3 regions of the Blastococcus sp. SYSU DS0552 genome follow, and region 3 is predicted to be linked to each of the others. Evidence: riboswitches for the same ligand, from Rfam matches in the RefSeq annotation. Region 3 holds a riboswitch; each other region holds the start of a gene.
What was found. A riboswitch is a leader RNA that binds a small molecule or an ion and turns the genes downstream of it on or off. The one in region 3 is predicted to bind cyclic di-AMP.
Positions count from the first base shown of each region.

Region 1: another riboswitch for cyclic di-AMP. It lies ahead of ACI8AG_RS00555 (hypothetical protein); the one in region 3 lies ahead of ACI8AG_RS09295 (LysM peptidoglycan-binding domain-containing protein).
Region 2: another riboswitch for cyclic di-AMP. It lies ahead of ACI8AG_RS00305 (C40 family peptidase); the one in region 3 lies ahead of ACI8AG_RS09295 (LysM peptidoglycan-binding domain-containing protein).

Region 1 is NZ_JBJHAB010000001.1:103,406-108,999, forward strand. It holds gene ACI8AG_RS00550 (bifunctional 3'-5' exonuclease/DNA polymerase) at 1-1,323, shown strand, start outside; cyclic di-AMP (ydaO/yuaA leader) riboswitch at 1,491-1,638, shown strand; gene ACI8AG_RS00555 (hypothetical protein) at 1,895-2,803, shown strand; gene ACI8AG_RS00560 (SDR family oxidoreductase) at 2,826-3,572, opposite strand; gene ACI8AG_RS00565 (protein kinase domain-containing protein) at 3,806-5,594, shown strand, end outside.
Region 2 is NZ_JBJHAB010000001.1:51,819-57,412, reverse strand. It holds gene cbiQ (cobalt ECF transporter T component CbiQ) at 1-675, shown strand, start outside; gene ACI8AG_RS00315 (energy-coupling factor ABC transporter ATP-binding protein) at 672-1,517, shown strand; gene cobA (uroporphyrinogen-III C-methyltransferase) at 1,514-3,166, shown strand; cyclic di-AMP (ydaO/yuaA leader) riboswitch at 3,313-3,466, shown strand; gene ACI8AG_RS00305 (C40 family peptidase) at 3,481-4,647, shown strand; gene ACI8AG_RS00300 (MFS transporter) at 4,819-5,594, shown strand, end outside.
Region 3 is NZ_JBJHAB010000007.1:129,570-135,163, reverse strand. It holds gene ACI8AG_RS09310 (GNAT family N-acetyltransferase) at 1-394, opposite strand, end outside; gene ACI8AG_RS09305 (hypothetical protein) at 461-802, shown strand; gene typA (translational GTPase TypA) at 904-2,796, shown strand; gene ACI8AG_RS09295 (LysM peptidoglycan-binding domain-containing protein) at 2,864-3,736, opposite strand; cyclic di-AMP (ydaO/yuaA leader) riboswitch at 3,758-3,851, opposite strand; gene ACI8AG_RS09290 (DUF5994 family protein) at 4,231-4,731, shown strand; gene ACI8AG_RS09285 (NAD-dependent epimerase/dehydratase family protein) at 4,801-5,031, shown strand; gene ACI8AG_RS09280 (hypothetical protein) at 5,328-5,594, shown strand, end outside.

The sequences.
Region 1 (5,594 bases), on a different contig from region 3:
CTCTTCCCGCTGGCCGACCCGGCGGACCGGCTCGACCCCCTGGCCGAGCACGAGCGCCAGCAGGTGACCGTGGCGGCCTCCGCGCGGCCGGGCCGGCTCGCCCTGCTGCTGGCCGCGGAGTCCTCGGGCGCCCTGGTGGCGGCCGAGATGACGCACACGGGCCTGCCCTGGCGGGCCGACGTGCTCGAGCGCCTGCTCACCGACCTGCTCGGCCCGCGCCCGGGAACCGGTGGGCGCCCCGCGGTGCTCGAGCGGCTGCTGGGCGAGATCCGCGCGGCGCTGGGGACCCCGTCGCTCAACCCCGATTCGCCGGCCGAGCTGCTGCGGGCACTCCAGCAGGCCGGCCTCCCGGTGGCCGACACCCGCTCGTGGACCCTCGAGCAGCTCGAGCACCCGTGCGTCCCCCCGCTGCTCGAGTACAAGAAGCTGATGCGGCTGCTCACGGCCAACGGCTGGAGCTGGCTGGAGGCCTGGGTGCAGGGAGGGCGGTTCCGCTCCGCCTTCCTGCCGGGTGGGGTGGTCACGGGTCGGTGGGCGTCCAACGGCGGGGGTGCGCTCTCGGTGCCCACGCTGATCCGCCCCGCGGCGGTCGCGGACGACGGCTGGCGGTTCGTCGTCGCCGACGTGGCCCAGCTGGAGCCCCGGGTGCTCGCCGGGATGAGCGCGGACACCGCGATGGCCGAGGCGGCGCGGGCCTCGGACCTCTACGCGGGCATGGTCGCCGGTGGCGCGGTGGCGACCCGGGCGGAGGCCAAGCTGGGCATCCTCGGGGCCATGTACGGCGGCACCCGCGGGGAGAGCGGCCGCATGATGCCCCGGCTCGCCCGCCGCTACCCGCGCGCCATCGGCCTGGTCGAGGAATCCGCCCGGGCCGGCGAACGCGGCGAGGTGGTGCACACGCTGCTGGGCCGGGGGTCGCCGTCGCCCAGCGCGGCCTGGGCGCAGCGGGCGGACGGGCTCGGCGACGCCGCGGAGCAGGCCGGTTCCCGGGAGGACCGCGACCGCGCTCGCCGCGCCTGGGGTCGGTTCACCCGCAACTTCGTCGTCCAGGGCACCGGAGCGGAGTGGGCGCTGTGCTGGCTGGCCGACCTCCGCAACCGGCTCTGGCGGCTGGGCGGCGACGGGCCGCTGGAGACCCGGGCGCACCTGGCGTTCTTCCTCCACGACGAGGTGGTCGTGCACACCCCCGAGCACCTGGCCGACGACGTGGTCGAGGCGGTGCGCGCCGCGGCCACCACGGCCGGGCGGCTGCTGTTCGGCGCCTTCCCGGTGGACTTCCCGCTGGACGTCGCCGTCGTCCGGGCCTGGGCCGACGCCGGCTGACGGCCTGCCATACACCACCGACGGGGCAGGAGACGTGGCGCGACACGCGTCACGATCTGCGGAAGTGACCGCTTCCGCATTGTCACGACTGCATAACGACGGTTACCGTGGCGGAGCCCGGCCGATCGTTCTCTCCCCATCCGGGGAGGGTCTGCCGGGCGCCGCCGAGTCGCCCGCCGCCTTCGAGCTGCGGGCGAGCCGGGGACCCACCGAAGTTCTGGGGTGAATCGCGCACCGGGCACGTCCCGGTGCGGGTAGGGCTGCTTCCCGTCCGAATCCGTCAGCTAACCCGGTAGGCGGCACGACGGAAGAAACGGAGAGCCGCCGCATGGCGCGCCCCTGCACCGCCGCACCACCCCGCGCCCGCCGGCACCGCCGCCCCCCGGTGCGTCCCCGGACCTGACCGCACGCGCACCCGGCGTCCCGCCGGTCGCCCCCCGCCACCGATGAACCGCCGGCCGAGCCGCCGGTGCCCGGTGGCCCCGCGACCCGGCGCCGGTCCGCAGCCCGCATCCCTCGCGGTCCGCCTCGCCCGGCCGATCCCGCCGCACCAACGGAGCACCCCGAACCCATGGATCCCCGCACCACCACCTCGGGCCGTCGTGGCCCGCTCGTCCTCCGCCGTCGCCCGCCCTCGGGCCTCCGCCGTCCGGCGCTCTACCTCGGGGTCGCCGCCGCCGGTGCCCTCCTGGTCAACACCCTCGTCGGCGTGGACCCGGGCGCCCAGGCCGAGGCCGGCACCTCGCAGTCGGTGAGCGTCGCCCAGGAGCTCGGGCTCACCTCCCGCTCCGGCCCGGTCGACGTCGCCGAGGACCTCGCCCCGCTGCAGGACCTGGCGGCCAGCCGCAGCAGCCGCGAGGCCGAGCAGGTCGCGGCCCAGCAGGCCCAGGCCGCGGCCGACCAGGCCGAGCTCGACCGGCAGGCGGCCGAGGCGGAGGCCACCGCCCGCGCCGAGGCCGAGGCCACCGCCCGCGCCGAGGCCGAGGCGAAGGCTGTCGAGGAGAAGGCCGCGGAGGAGGCCCGGGCCGCCGAGCGGGCGGCCGCGCCCCCCGCCGCGGCGACGCCCACGCAGGAGGCCCGGGCCGCCGCCACCACCGCCGCCTCCGTGGCGGCCACGGCGGTCGCCCGGATCTCCAACACCGCGGGCAGCGTGAAGGCGCAGACCCAGGCCGCGGCCGACGCGGTGGTCAGCAACGTGCCCGGCGCCGCGGGGATCACCCTCGGCGGCACCCGGGCCAGCGCCGCCGACCCGGGCGGGCACCCCTCGGGCCTGGCGCTGGACTACATGGTGATGTCCGACGCCGCCCTCGGGGACGCGATCGTCGCCTACCACCGCGCCCACTGGGCCGAGCTGGGCGTGGACTACCTGATCTGGCAGCAGCGCATGCTCTCGTCCCCGGGCGGATCGTGGCAGGCGATGGAGAACCGGGGCAGCGCGACGGCCAACCACTTCGACCACGTGCACGTGAACTACAACTGACCCCGCCGCCCCGCGGCGGTGCCTAGGTGAGCCGGCGGACCACGGACAGCGGTAGCACCCGCATGGCCAGCCCGATGGGCACCCACGGCCATGCGGGGACGTAGGCCGTGGCCCGCCGGGCCTCGATGGCGGCCACCATGGCGCGGACGCCCGTCGGGGTGTCCACCATGAACCGGGTCCGCTGCTGCACGTGCTGGTTCATCTCCGACCGGATGTAGCCGGGGTAGATCACCGACACGTCCAGGCCGGGGATCCGCTCGGCCCGCAGCCCCTCGGCGAGGGACGCGACCCCGGCCTTGGTGGCGGCGTAGGTGGTCATCGACCGGCGCATGCCGCGCAGCGCCGACATCGAGGAGATCAGCACGAGGTGCCCGCGGCCCTGGCGGCGGAAGATCTCCAGCGCCGCCTCGGTCTGCGCCAGCGCGCCGACGAAGTTGGTCATCGCCGTCTCGCGGTTGGCCTCGGCCCGGCCGGTGCCCAGGGGCGCTCCCTTGCCGAGGCCGGCGTTCACGACCACCCGGTCGATCGAGCCGAACGCCGCGGCGAACGCGGCGAAGACCGTGGGCACGGTCTGGGCGTCGGTGACGTCGAGCGCCGCGGTCTCCACCCGCCGGCCGGTGGCCGGGCGGATCTCCGCTGCGAGGGCGTCCAGCCGATCGGTGCGCCGGGCGCAGAGCGCCAGGTCGTGGCCGCGGGCGGCGAACTGCCGGGCCATCTCCTCGCCCAGGCCGGAACTCGCGCCGGTGATGAGGACGGCGCCGGTGTTCATGGGTGCTCCTGTCGTTCGGTGCGGCAGGCCGCTGCGGCCGGCCGGCACGCACGGTACGAGAGCCCGCAGGCGGATCCGCGGCCGGCACCGCGGCGGCGCGTGGGGCCGGATGGGTTCCACCTCGTCGGCTCCGCCGGGGTTCAGACCCCCTCCGGGCGGGCACACCTGCAGGACGTACGAGTACGGGGGAGCGCGGAGGCGCCCTCTCGGCACCGACACGAGGGGACTCGGGAGTGACCACGGCCGGAACCAGCCGACGGTGCCTGGACGGCCGCTACCAGCTGCAGCAGCTCATCGCCGTCGGCGGGATGGGTGAGGTCTGGCGGGCGCGCGACCTGCAGCTCCACCGGTCCGTGGCGGTCAAGGTGCTGCGCAGCGAGTACGCCGACGACCCGGTGTTCGCGGCGCGCTTCCGCTCCGAGGCCCGGCACGCGGCGGCGTTGAGCCACCCCAACATCGCCGCGGTCCTCGACTACGGGGAGACGACCGCCGAGGACACCGGCGAGCGGCTGGCCTACCTGGTGATGGAGCTCGTGGAGGGGCCCCCGCTGTCGGCTCGGCTGGCCGAGGTGGGATCGCTGGACACCGCCGCCGCGCTCTCGCTGCTGCGGCAGGCGGCGGCCGGGCTGGCCGAGGCCCATCGGGCCGGCGTGGTCCACCGTGACGTCAAGCCGGCCAACATCCTGCTCGGCCGGGACGGCACGGTGAAGCTGACCGATTTCGGGATCTCGTGGTCGGCGGGGAGCGCGCCGATCACGGGCACCGGGCAGGTGGTCGGCACCGCCCAGTACATGTCGCCCGAGCAGGCCCGGGGCGAGCACGTCAGCCCGGCGAGCGACGTCTACGCCCTCGGTCTGGTCGGCTACGAGTCGCTGGCCGGCCAGGCCGCCTTCGACGGCGACAACCCGGTCACGGTCGCGCTCAAGCAGGTGCAGGAGCACCCCGAGCCCCTTCCCGCCGAGCTGCCGCCCGGCGTGCGCGCCCTGATCGACGCCGCCCTGGTCAAGGACCCGGCGCAGCGGCCGCGGGACGGCGGCGCCTTCCTGTCGGCCATCGAGGAGGCGATCCACCGACCGGCGGGGACCGCACCGGGTCGCCGGCCGCTGGTCACGCGCCCGGTGCGGGCGGCGCGCCCCCCGTCCCGGGGCACCCGGGCGGCGCCCGGGAGGGCCGGCCGTCGTCCGGCCCTGGCCGTCGCGACGCCGCTGGCGGCGTTCCTCCTGCTCGGGGGCGGCGCCCTGTGGATCATCCCGGATCCGGGTGGGGACGCGGGCGCCGGCCGGTCCGCCGGCGCCGTCTCGACCCCCTCGGCAGCCGCGGGCGTCGTGCTGGCGCCGGAGGAGTACCTCGGCCGCCCGGCCGCCGAGGTGGCCGCTGAACTCGGCGCGCTCGGGTTGACGGTGCGGCAGGAGGAGGACGCGACCGCGGAGCAGGCCCCGGGCACGGTGACCCGCCTCGAGCCGGCCGCCGGCATGCTGCTCCCCGGCGACGAGGTGCGTCTCGGTGTCGCTGTCCGGCCGGGTGTGACGGTTCCGGAGGTGGCGCCGTCGACCGGTGGGGGTGCCATCCCGGTGGGACGCCCCCAGCCCGTGGCACCTGCCCCGGAGGTGCCGGTCGCCGAGGAGCCGGTGCCGAGCGGCGCGTCGACCCGCGGCCCGGCGGAGGAGAGCGCGGATCCGGCGACGGGCACGCCCACGACGTCCCCCGGCGGGGATGTCGCCGGCCCGAGCACCCCGCCGCAGGACGGGGAGGTCATCGCCGGGCCGAGCAGCCCGCCCGACGGTGACGGGGGCACGACCGAGCCGATCACCCCGCCGGAGGACGACGGGGACACCGAGCCCAGCACCCCGCCGGAGGACGACGGGGACACCGAGCCCAGCACCCCGCCGGAGGACGACGGGGACACCGAGCCCAGCACCCCGCCGGAGGACGACGGGGACACCGGGTCCAGCACCCCGCCGGAGGACGACGGGGACACCGGGTCCACCACCCCGCCGGAGGACGACGACGGGGACGCCGGTG
Region 2 (5,594 bases), on a different contig from region 3:
GACAAGCTGCTGCTCTGCGCCGGCCTCGTCGGCTGCGCGCTGGTGCTGCCCGCCTGGCCGGGCAGCGTGCTCGTCGGGCTCACCGCCGTCGGGCTGGCCCTCGGCCCGGCCCGGGTGCCCGCCCGCACCTTCGGCCGGGCGATCCGCTGGCCGCTGGCGTTCATCGCGATCGGTGCGCTCACTGCGGTGGTGTCCGTCGGCGACGGCGGCATCGGCTGGGCCCCGGACGCCGCCGCGCAGGCCGGCTCGCTGGTCGGGCACGCGGTCGCCGGCAGCGCCGCGGTCCTCCTGCTGGCCACCACCACGCCGATGTCGGACCTGCTGCCCGCGCTGCGTCGGCTCCGGGTACCGGCCGCGGTCGTCGAGGTGGCGGGCGTGATGTACCGGCTGCTGTTCGTGCTGCTCGACAGCCTGCACACGATCCGCGAGGCGCAGACGGCGCGGATGGGCTGGTCCTCACCGCGCCGCTCCTACCGCTCCGCCGGGCTGCTCGCCGCCGGGGTGCTCACCCGTTCCTGGGACCGCGCCCGCCGGCTGCAGGAAGGCCTGGCCGGCCGGGGCATGGAGACCGACCTGCGCGTGCTGCCCGAGGTGCTGCCGTCGTCCCGGCTCTTCCTGGCCACCGCGCTCACCGGCCTGGCGGGGATCGTCGCGGTCAGCGTGGTGGTGGCATGAGCCACCGGACCCTCGGCGCCACCGGGCTGGTCGTCGGCTACGAGCGCGGCCGCCCGGTCCTCGACGGCGCCGACCTCACCGTCCCCGCCGGCCGGCGGCTGGCCGTGCTCGGGGCCAACGGCTCGGGCAAGACCACGCTGCTGCGCTGCCTGTCCGGCGCGCTGGCGCCCGTCTCCGGCGCGGTGACCGTGGACGGGGTGCCGCTGGAGCACACCCGCCGCGGCCTGCGGCAGCACCGGCAGACCGTCCAGCTGGTGCTGCAGGACCCCGACGACCAGCTGTTCTCCGCTTCCGTGGCGCAGGACGTCTCGTTCGGCCCGCTCAACCTGGGGCTGGACGAGGACGCGGTGCGCGCGCGGGTGGCCGAGGCCCTGGACCTGCTCGCCGTCGACCACCTCGCCGCCCGGCCCACCCACCAGCTCTCCTACGGAGAGCGGAAGCGGGTGGCGATCGCCGGTGCGGTGGCGATGCGGCCGTGCGTGCTGCTGCTCGACGAACCCACCGCCGGGCTCGACCCCTCTGCGGTCACCGAGGCGCTGGCCGCGCTGTCCCGGTTGCAGGAGCACGACTCCACCGTGGTGATGAGCACCCACGACGTCGACCTGGCGCTGCGCTGGGCCGACGAGGTGGCCGTCGTCGTCGACCGCGCGGTGGTGCAGGGCGCCCCGGACGACGTCCTCGGCGACGGCGAGCTGCTGGCCCGCGCGCGGCTGTCCCGCCCCTGGGCGCTGGAGGTCGGCGGCCGGCTGCGCGAGCTCGGTCTGCTCCCCGAGGGCCCCCTCCCCCGGGACGCCGCCGGGCTGCTGGGCGCCCTGCCCGACCGTCCCGGCGTGCCCACGTGAGGACCGTCGGCATCGGGCTGTCCTCCGGGGTGAGCGCCGCCGAGGTGCTCGCCGCCGTCGACGCCGTCCTCCCCCGGCCGCCCGGGCCGGTCCGGCTGGCAACCCTGGACACGCGCGTGCGCGAGCCGGGGCTGGTGGACGCCGCCGCCCGGCGCGGCTGGCCGCTCGCCGGTCACCCGGCCGAGGCGCTGGCCGGGGTGCGCGTGCCCACACCGTCCGGCGCGGTCGCCGACCGGGTGGGCACCCCGTCGGTCGCCGAGGCGGCGGCGCTCCTCGGGGGCGGGGTGCTCGAGGTCGGGAAGACGGTGCGCGGCCGGGTGACCGTCGCCGTCGCGCGGCCGCCGGACCCGACCGCCGACCCGCACCGGACCACCCCCACCGATGCAGCAGGAGGACCCGTGACCACCCAGCCCACCGGCGACAGCGTGCACCCGGTCGGGCTGCGGCTGGCCGGCCGGCGCGTGGTCGTCGTGGGCGGAGGTGCGACCGCGCACCGCGGGGTGACCGGCCTGCTCGCCGCCGGCGCGGAGGTGACGGTGGTCAGCCCGGGCCTGACGCCGGCGCTGGAGTCGGCCGCCACCGCCGGGCACCTGGAGTGGTGGCCGCGGCGCTACGCCGCCGGGGATCTCGCCGGGGCGTGGTTCGCGCTGGCCGCGACCGGCGATCCCGACGTCGACGCCGCGGTGGCCGGGGACGCCGACCGGCACCGGATCTTCTGCGCGCGGGCCGAGGGCCCGGGGCCGGCCAGCGCCGAACTGCCGGTCACCGGCCGCGCCGGTGACCTCGTGCTGGCGGTGCACGACGCGGCCGATCCCCGGGCGGCGGCCGGGCTCCGCGACGCGGTCCTCGCCGGGGTCGCCGACGGCACCCTGCCGGTCCGCCGGTCCGACGGCGGACCGGGGCGGGTCGTCCTCGTCGGTGGCGGCCCGGGTGATCCGGGGCTGATCACCGTGCGCGGCCGGCAGGCGCTGGCCACCGCCGACGTCGTCGTCGCCGACCACCTCGGCCCCCAGCCACTGCTCGCCTCGCTCCCCCCCGAGGTCGAGGTCGTCGACGCCTCCAAACTGCCGCGCGGCCGCTCGATGGCCCAGGAGACCATCAACGACCTGCTGGTCACCCACGCCCGCGCCGGCCGCCGCGTCGTCCGCCTCAAGGGCGGGGACCCCTTCGTCTTCGGCCGCGGCTTCGAGGAGGTGCGGGCCTGCACCGAGGCAGGCATCCCCGTCGAGGTGGTGCCCGGCATCACCAGCGCCGTCGCCGTCCCCGCCCTCGCCGGCATCCCGGTCACCCACCGCGGCCTCACCCACGAATTCGTCGTCGTCTCCGGCCACCTGCCCCCCGGCCACCCCCAGTCACTGGTCGACTGGGCCGCCCTCGGCGCACTGCGCGGCACCCTCGTCGTCCTCATGGGCGTCGACACCGCCCCCGCCATCGCCGCCGCCCTCGTCGAGCACGGCCGCGCACCCGACACCCCCGTCGCGGTCGTCACCGACGGCTCCACCCCCACCCAGCGGTCGCTGCGCACCACCCTGGCCGACCTCCCGGCCACCCTCACCGAGCACGCAGTCCGCCCCCCGGCGGTCTGGGTCGTCGGCGAGGTGGTCCACCTCACGTCAGCCGACCGCGGGCGTGTCACGGCGCGTCGGTGACTGCGCGTGAACGCCCGCCGGACGGTCGGCCACGGTGCTGGACGAAGTCGTCCCCAGGCATGGTGATCCGCCGGATCGGCACCTAGCGTGGGCCCGTCCGGACGGACCCTCTCGTCACTCGACCCGTGACAGCCGCCCGGACGCCGCCGAACCACCCGCCGGATCCGTCCGGCACCCGGACCGGGGACCCAACGCACCACCTGGGGTGAAGCGACGAGCGGCCCGCACGGGCCGTCCGCCGCCGGGCGACTTCCCGCCCGAACCCGTCAGCTAACCCGGTAGGCGGCCGTGGAAGAAAGGAAGACCCGCCGAACATGGCGAGTTCGCTCAGCCCTGCCCACCGCCGCATCACCGGACGGCGGGCCCTGCTGGCCCTCGTGGCCGCCGGTGGCGTCGTCCTGGCGCCGCTCCCCGCCGTCGCCGACCCCGAGCCGGCCACCTCCCAGGAGGCCGCGGACCTCGTCGCCGCCCGCGCCCACGACCTGGAGGTGCTCACCGAGCGCTTCAACGAGACCCGCGAGCACCTCAAGGCGGCGCAGGCGTCCGCCGACGCGGCCGCCGAGGAGCTCACCGCCGCGCAGGCCGCCCTGGCCCAGGCGCAGGACCGCGTCCGCACGGTGGCCCGCAGCGCGTACACCGGTGACCGGCTGGACACCGTGACGGCGATGCTGACCAGCGGCTCGCCCACGGAGCTGATCGACCGGGTCGGCCTGCTCGACACGATCGCCGCCCACAACAACGGCGTGCTCGGGGAGGCCCGGACCGCCGGCGAGGACGCCGAGCGCGCCCGTGCGGACGCCGAGCGGGCCGCGGCGGACGCCCAGGCGCAGGTCGACCGCGTGAACGCCGAGCGGGCGCGCCTCGACGAGGAGATCGCCGTCTACCAGGCGCACTTCGACCGGCTGAGCGCCGAGGAACAGCGAGCCTCCCGCGCCGCCGCCGAGCGGCACGCCGCCGAGGAGGCCGCCGCGGCCCAGGCAGCCCAGGCCGCCGAGGAGGCGCCGGCCGCCGCCCCGGCTCCCGCAGCCGCGGCTCCCGCCCCGGCCCCCGCGGCTCCCGCCCCGGCCCCCGCGGCTCCGGCCCCGGCCCCCGCCCCCGCGCCGCCCGCGCCGGTGTCCGGCGGCAGCGGCGCGGCGCAGACCGCGGTGAACACCGCCATGGCCCAGATCGGCGACCCCTACGTGTGGGCGGCCGCCGGCCCGAACGCCTTCGACTGCTCGGGCCTGGTGCAGTACGCCTACGCGGCCGCGGGCATCAGCCTGCCGCACTCCAGCCGCATGCAGTCGACCATGGGGACGCCGGTCTCCCGCTCCGCCCTGCAGCCGGGTGACCTGGTCTTCTTCTACAGCCCGGTCAGCCACGTCGGCATCTACATCGGCAACGGCCAGATGGTGCACGCCGCCACGTCCGGTGTCCCGGTGAAGGTCGCGTCGATCGACTCGATGGGCGGCTACAACAGCGCCCGGCGGATCGCCGGCTGACGACCGCCGGCTGAGACACCCGGGCGCGCGGGGCGGTCCGTCCGCCCCGCGCCCCCCCCCCCCCCCCCCCCCCCCCCCCCCCCCCGCCGCCCCCCCCCCCCCCCCCCCCCCCCCCCCCCCCCCGGGTGTCTCGTGCGTGTCGGGCCACCGCACGTGCGACGATCGCCTCTCGTGCGGGTGGGGACACGGGGCGAGCTGCCCCGCGAGGTCAGGGTCCTGGCGGTCATCGCCTTCGTCGTGGCGCTCGGCTTCGGCATCGTCGCCCCGGCGATCCCCCTGTTCGCCCGCAACTTCGGGGTCGGGACCACCGCCGTCGGGCTGGCGGTCAGCGCCTTCGCGTTCTTCCGCTTCGTCTCCGCCTTCAGCGGCGGCACCCTGGTCGAGCGGTTCGGCGAGCGGCTCGTGCTCGCCTCCGGGCTGGTGGTCGTCGCCGTCACCACCGGTCTCGCCGGGCTGGCCGGGTCCTTCCCGCTCTTCCTCGGGCTGCGGGCCGCCGGCGGGATCGGCAGCGCCATGTTCACCGTCGCGGCGCTCTCGCTGCTGCTGCGGGTGGCCCCGCCGTCGCACCGCGGGCGGGCCGCGGCCACCTGGCAGGGCGGCTTCATCCTCGGCGGCATCGCCGGGCCGGCCGCCGGCGGGCTGCTGGCGGAGCTCTCCCCCCGGCTGCCGTTCTTCCTCTACGCCGGGTTCCTACTGGTGGCCGGTGCGGTGGGCGTCGCGCTGCTGCGCACCGCCGAGCCCGACCCGGCCGCGCCCCCGGCGGGTGACGCCGCCGGCCCCGACCTCGACGCCGGCCCGGTCCGGCTGGGCAGCGCGCTGCGCTCGCGGGTCTACCTGGCCGCGCTGCTGGCCAACTTCGGCGTCGGCTGGGTGCTGTTCGGCGTCCGCAACTCCCTGGTGCCGCTCTACGTCACCGAGGAGCTGGGCCGAACCGTGGCCTGGGCGGG
Region 3 (5,594 bases):
GCAGCAGCGTGCCGGCCTCCACGCGGTGCAGGGCGAGGTCGGTGAACGCCCGGCGCAGCATCTCGGCGACGGCGCGGGTGGCCAGCCCGCGGCCGTTGGCGGCCGAGGCGACCCAGTAGCCGAGGCTGCCGGACTGGAAGGCCCCGCGCACGACGTTGTTCAGCGTGATCCGCCCGACCACCGCGCCGGAGTCGTCCAGGATGACGCAGGGGAGCGCGAGCCCGGCGTCGTGCCGCTCCAGGGCCGCCCGGACGTCGGTCCGCTGGCCCGCCTCGGTGTACCACCGCTCGTCGCGGGCCGGTTCCCAGGGCGCCTGGAACTCCCGGTCCTCGCGGACGAGGTGGGTGAGGACCGGGGCGTCGTCGAGGGCCAGGAGGCGGGTCCGTGCGTACACCCCCGCGACCATGCCAGGCGGCCGGGCGCCGCCGCGGTCGACTCCTCGACAGGGACACTGGGGGACATGTCGACCTCCGCCCTCGCCCGGATCCCCGCCTCGCTCCTGGTCGCCGTCGGCCTCGCCGCCGGCTTCGGCATCGCCCAGGGCACCGGCGTCCGGGCGCTCGGCGGCGCGGTGTTCGCCGCCTGTGGGATCGGTGCCGCCTGGATCGCCGCCCGACGGCGGGGCACCGCCGTCACCGCGGGGCTCGCCGCCCTCTACGTCGGCGCCTTCGTGCTCGCGCACGTGCTCGCCCTGGGCGCCGGTCTCCCCGCCTGGTTCGCGGTGAGTCTGGTCACTGTCGCCGCGGCCGGGGCCACCTACGGGGTGGTCGACAAGCAGCGAGAGGCGGTGTCCGCGCACTGAGCACCTAGAGTGTAGGGAAGGTCGGGGCCCCGAAGGCTGTTGACCTGATGCCCGCGCGCGTCCGCGCGGCGCGCCCCCGAGCTCCCGAGGTGCCCTTCCGCATGCCCACCCGCAACGACCTGCGCAACGTGGCGATCGTCGCCCACGTCGACCACGGCAAGACGACCCTGGTCGACGCCCTCCTCCGCCAGGCCGGCGCGCTCGGCCGCGCCAAGGGCGAGGGGACGGACAACGACTCCACGCAGGACCGCGTGATGGACTCGATGGACCTCGAGCGCGAGCGCGGCATCACCATCCTCGCGAAGAACACCGCGATCCGCCTGGCGGACGAGGACGGCAACCCCGTCGTCGTCAACATCGTCGACACCCCCGGCCACGCCGACTTCGGTGGCGAGGTCGAGCGCGGCCTCTCCATGGTCGACGGAGTCGTGCTGCTGGTCGACGCCTCCGAGGGCCCGCTCCCGCAGACCCGCTTCGTGCTGCGCAAGGCGCTCGGCAAGGGGATGCCGGTCATCCTCGCGGTCAACAAGACCGACCGCTCCGACGCCCGCATCGAAGAGGTCGTCGACGAGTGCTACGAGCTGTTCATGGAGCTCATGGAGGACGCCGGCATGGACGCCGACGCCCTCGAGTTCCCGATCGTCTACTGCAACGGCCGCACCGGGCAGGCGTCGCTGACCAAGCCCGAGAACGGCACCGTCCCCGACAGCCCGGACCTCGGCCCGCTGGTGAAGACGCTGCTGGACACGATCCCGGCGCCGGAGTACGACGCCGAGGAGCCGCTGCGCGCGCAGGTCACCAACCTCGACGCCTCGCCGTTCCTGGGTCGCCTGGCGCTGCTGCGCATCCACTCCGGTGAGATGAAGCGCGGCCAGCAGGTCGCCTGGTGCAAGGTCGACGGCACGATCAAGAACGTCAAGATCACCGAGCTGCTGGTCACCGAGGGCCTCACCCGGACGCCGGCCGAGAGCGCCGGCCCCGGCGACCTGGTCGCCATCGCCGGCATCGAGGACATCATGATCGGCGACACCCTCGCCGACCCGAACGACCCGCGGCCGCTGCCCCCGCTGACCGTCGACGAGCCCTCGATCTCGATCACCATCGGGATCAACACCTCGCCGCTGTCGGGCAAGTCGGGCAAGAAGCTCACCGCCCGCCTGATCAAGAACCGCCTCGACCAGGAGCTGGTCGGCAACGTCAGCGTGCGCATGCTGCCCACCGACCGCCCCGACACCTGGGAGATGCAGGGCCGTGGCGAGCTGGCGCTGGCCATCCTCGTCGAGCAGCTGCGCCGCGAGGAGTTCGAGCTCACCGTCGGCCGGCCCACCGTCGTCACCAAGGAGATCGACGGCAAGCTGCACGAGCCCGTCGAGCGGGTCACCATCGACACCCCCGGCGAGTACGTCGGCACCCTGACCCAGGCGCTCGCGGTGCGCCGCGGCCGGCTGGAGAACCTGGTGCACCACGACACCGGCTGGGCGCGGATGGAGTACGTCGTCCCCTCCCGCGGCCTCATCGGGTTCCGCACCGAGTTCCTGACCGAGACCCGCGGCACCGGCGTGCTGAACAGCAACCTCGAGGGCTACGAGCCGTGGCTGGGCGACATGCGCGCCCGGCCGACCGGCTCGCTGGTCGCCGACCGCCAGGGCGTGGCGACGACCTACTCGATGTTCTCGCTGCAGGAGCGTGGCCAGCTCATGGTCCAGCCGGGCACCGAGGTCTACGAGGGCATGATCGTGGGTGAGAACTCCCGTCCGGACGACATGGACGTGAACATCACCAAGGAGAAGAAGCTCACCAACATGCGCAAGTCCACCTCCGAGGAGCTGGAGCGGCTGATCCCGCCGAGGATCCTCAACCTGGAGCAGGCGCTGGAGTTCTGTGCCGAGGACGAGTGCGTGGAGGTCACGCCGGCCGGCGTCCGCATCCGCAAGGTGGTGCTCGACCAGACCGAGCGCGGCAAGGCCAAGAACCGCAAGCCCAAGCCCAGCTGATCCGCCCCACGACGCAGCGAGCCCCTGCCCGGATCACCGGGCAGGGGCTCGCTGCGTCATGGGGCCGTTACGGCGCCGGCGCGAAGGCCACGTGCGGGTGGTCCATGTGGTTGGCGGTGGGGGAGCCGCGGTCCTCCATGGGCTGCCAGGCCCAGCCCGTCCACGTCCCGGCGATCTGCTGCTGCCAGATCACGTACTCGACGCCGAGGCGTGCCGCGTTGTCGATGACGTACTGGCTGAGCGCGTCGCCCGTGGCCCGGTCGTCGTAGACCATGAAGTCGGCGGCGCGGCCCTCCGACGGGCTGTGGCCGGGGCGGGTGAGCACCGTCGGGATGCCGAACTCCGCGGCGACCTCCGCGACGGCGGGGCGCACGTGCGGTTCCCACGCGCCGTAGGCGGCCGTGTCCGGGGCCGGCCGGTCCGCGGCGCGGCTGGCGCGTTCCGGGGCCGCCGACGGGCCGCCGACGAGGGTGAGTCGCTGCCCGACGCGCAGCACGTTCGGGTCCGCCCCGATGACCTCGAGGTTGAGGGCGTGCACGTCCTGCCAGGTGGTGCCGTGGCGGGCGGCGATGCCGCCCAGCGTGTCGCCCGGCTGGACCACGTACTCGCCGCCGACGGGGGCGGGGGAGGGGGCGGCAGGGGCGTTTCCCGACCCGCCGATGACGAGGACCTGGCCGACGCGCAGGACGTTCGGGTCGGCGCCGATGGTGGCGAGGTTGTCGGCGTGGATGGTCTGCCACGAGGTGCCGTGGGCGGCCGCGAGCCCGCCCAGCGTGTCACCGGGGACGACCGTGTGCTCCCCGGGGTGGGCCTGGGCCGGACCGGCGATCGCGAGGGAGGTAGCCGCGGCGGCCGCGAGGACCACGGCCGGACGTGCCATGGCCGCCGCCGCGGAGGTGCGGGTGGAGCGACCGGGTCGCGCCGTGCGGTGCTTGAGCATGGGAGAAGCCTCTCGCCGCCTGCGGGGTTAGCTGTCGGGTTCGGGCGAGAGCTGCCCGGCCGCGTGCTGCGGCTTCACCCCGAGGCCGAGGGCCAGGATCTCGTGGGTTCCCCGCGCCTGCCCGTCGTGTGCACGGGTCCGGTGGCGGTGGGCAGGTTCGGCGGTCCGCCATCCGGGCCCACCCGTTGGTGGACGCAGCACGGTAGGCAGACCGCCGTCCCCGACGGCAAGGCCGCGGAGCCTGCATCGCGGGCAGCCCCGCGCGGACTGACTCCCCGTGGCCCGCCCCCGACTGCCCGTGTGCGGTGCTCGTACCGGCGGCGCACGGTCCGCGGCGCGGGCTCCGTGCTCGTCAGGTCACGAATCGTGATGACTGGCCGGGGCGGTCCGACGCGCCCGCCACGCCGTCGAGGAGTCTCGCCTCGCACCCGTCCTACGTTGACCTCGGAGCCGTCTCCCCGGCTCCCTGGGAAGAGGAAGGCGGCCGAACGCTCATGGCGACGATCACCCGTACGGTTCCGGCGATCGAGGGCTTCCGGGGTGGCATCGACGTCCGGGTGAGCCTGCGCGCCGACGCCGGATCGGGCGGTTCGGCGTTCGACGGTGCGTGGTTCCCGCGGAGCCGGGACCTCGCCGTGGAGCTGCCGGAGCTGATCGCGGCGCTGGAGCGGCGTGGTGTGCGGGTGGAGCGGTTCACCTACGCCCTCGACGCCTGGGAGCCGGCCCCCCGCAAGCTGGAGGTGCTGGGCCGCACGGTCCGCGCCGGCGGCTTCCGGAGCATGGACCCGCAGGTCGTCTGCCTCACCTGGGCCGGGGGGAACCGCCGGGCCGACCTGCTGGTCGTCCCGCCGGAGACCGACGTCCTCACCGGCGCCCGGGCGCTGCGGCTGTGCACCCGGCGGGGCCTGCCGTCCTCGCCCCAGATGGTGCTCGCCGCGGCCCGTTCCACGCCCCTTCCGCAGGTGCCCACGCTGCCGGTGTCCCGCGCGGTGTAGCGCTCGTCCGCCGACGGCGGATCCGCTGCCGGCGAACTCCCTGGACGCGCGGGCGCCGACCGGGCTGGAGTGCTCGGCACGAGACTCCTCGTCCTCGGCGGCACCCACTTCCTCGGCCGGCACGTGGTGGAGGCCGCGCTCGCTCGCGGGCACGACGTCGCCACCTTCACCCGGGGCCTGACGGGTCCGCCGCCGGAGGGCGCGCGGGCGCTGCACGGCGACCGCGACGACCCCGGCGCGCTGCCGCGCGCGCTGGGGGAGTGGGAGCCCGAGCTCGTCGTCGACACCTCCTGCCAGTAGAAGGACCCCCGTGCCCCCCGGCACTCGCAAGCTCGCGCCGGGACCCTGCACGAGAGCCAGCAGCCTCAACGCGTACCGCAACTGGCCGCCGGGGCCGCTCGGCCCGGAGGACGGCGAGCCGACCTGGGACACCGAGGACGACGAGTACGGGCCCATCAAGGCCTTCGGCGAGCGGCAGCTCGCCGCCGCCGTCGGTGGCCGCTTCCTCGCCGCCCGTGCCGGCCTGATCGTCGGCCCCTCCGACCCGATTCCACCGCCTCGGCTGGTGGCTGGAGCGCATCGCGAGCGGCGGTCGGGTGGTCGTCCCGGCCGAGGGCGTCGCCCAGCCGATCGCGCTGGTCGACGCCCGTGACCTGGCCGCCTGGCTCGTGGACATGGCCGGGCAGGGCCGCACCGGTGCGGTCAACGCCACGGGGCCGGCGGGCATGACGACCCTGGGCGGCCTGCTCGAGCTCTGTCGGGTCGTCACCGGGAGCGCGGCGGAGTGGGTACCGGTGCCCGAGGCCGACCTCCTCGCCGCCGGCGTCCAGGAGTGGCTGCACCTGCCGCTGTGGCTGCGCCAC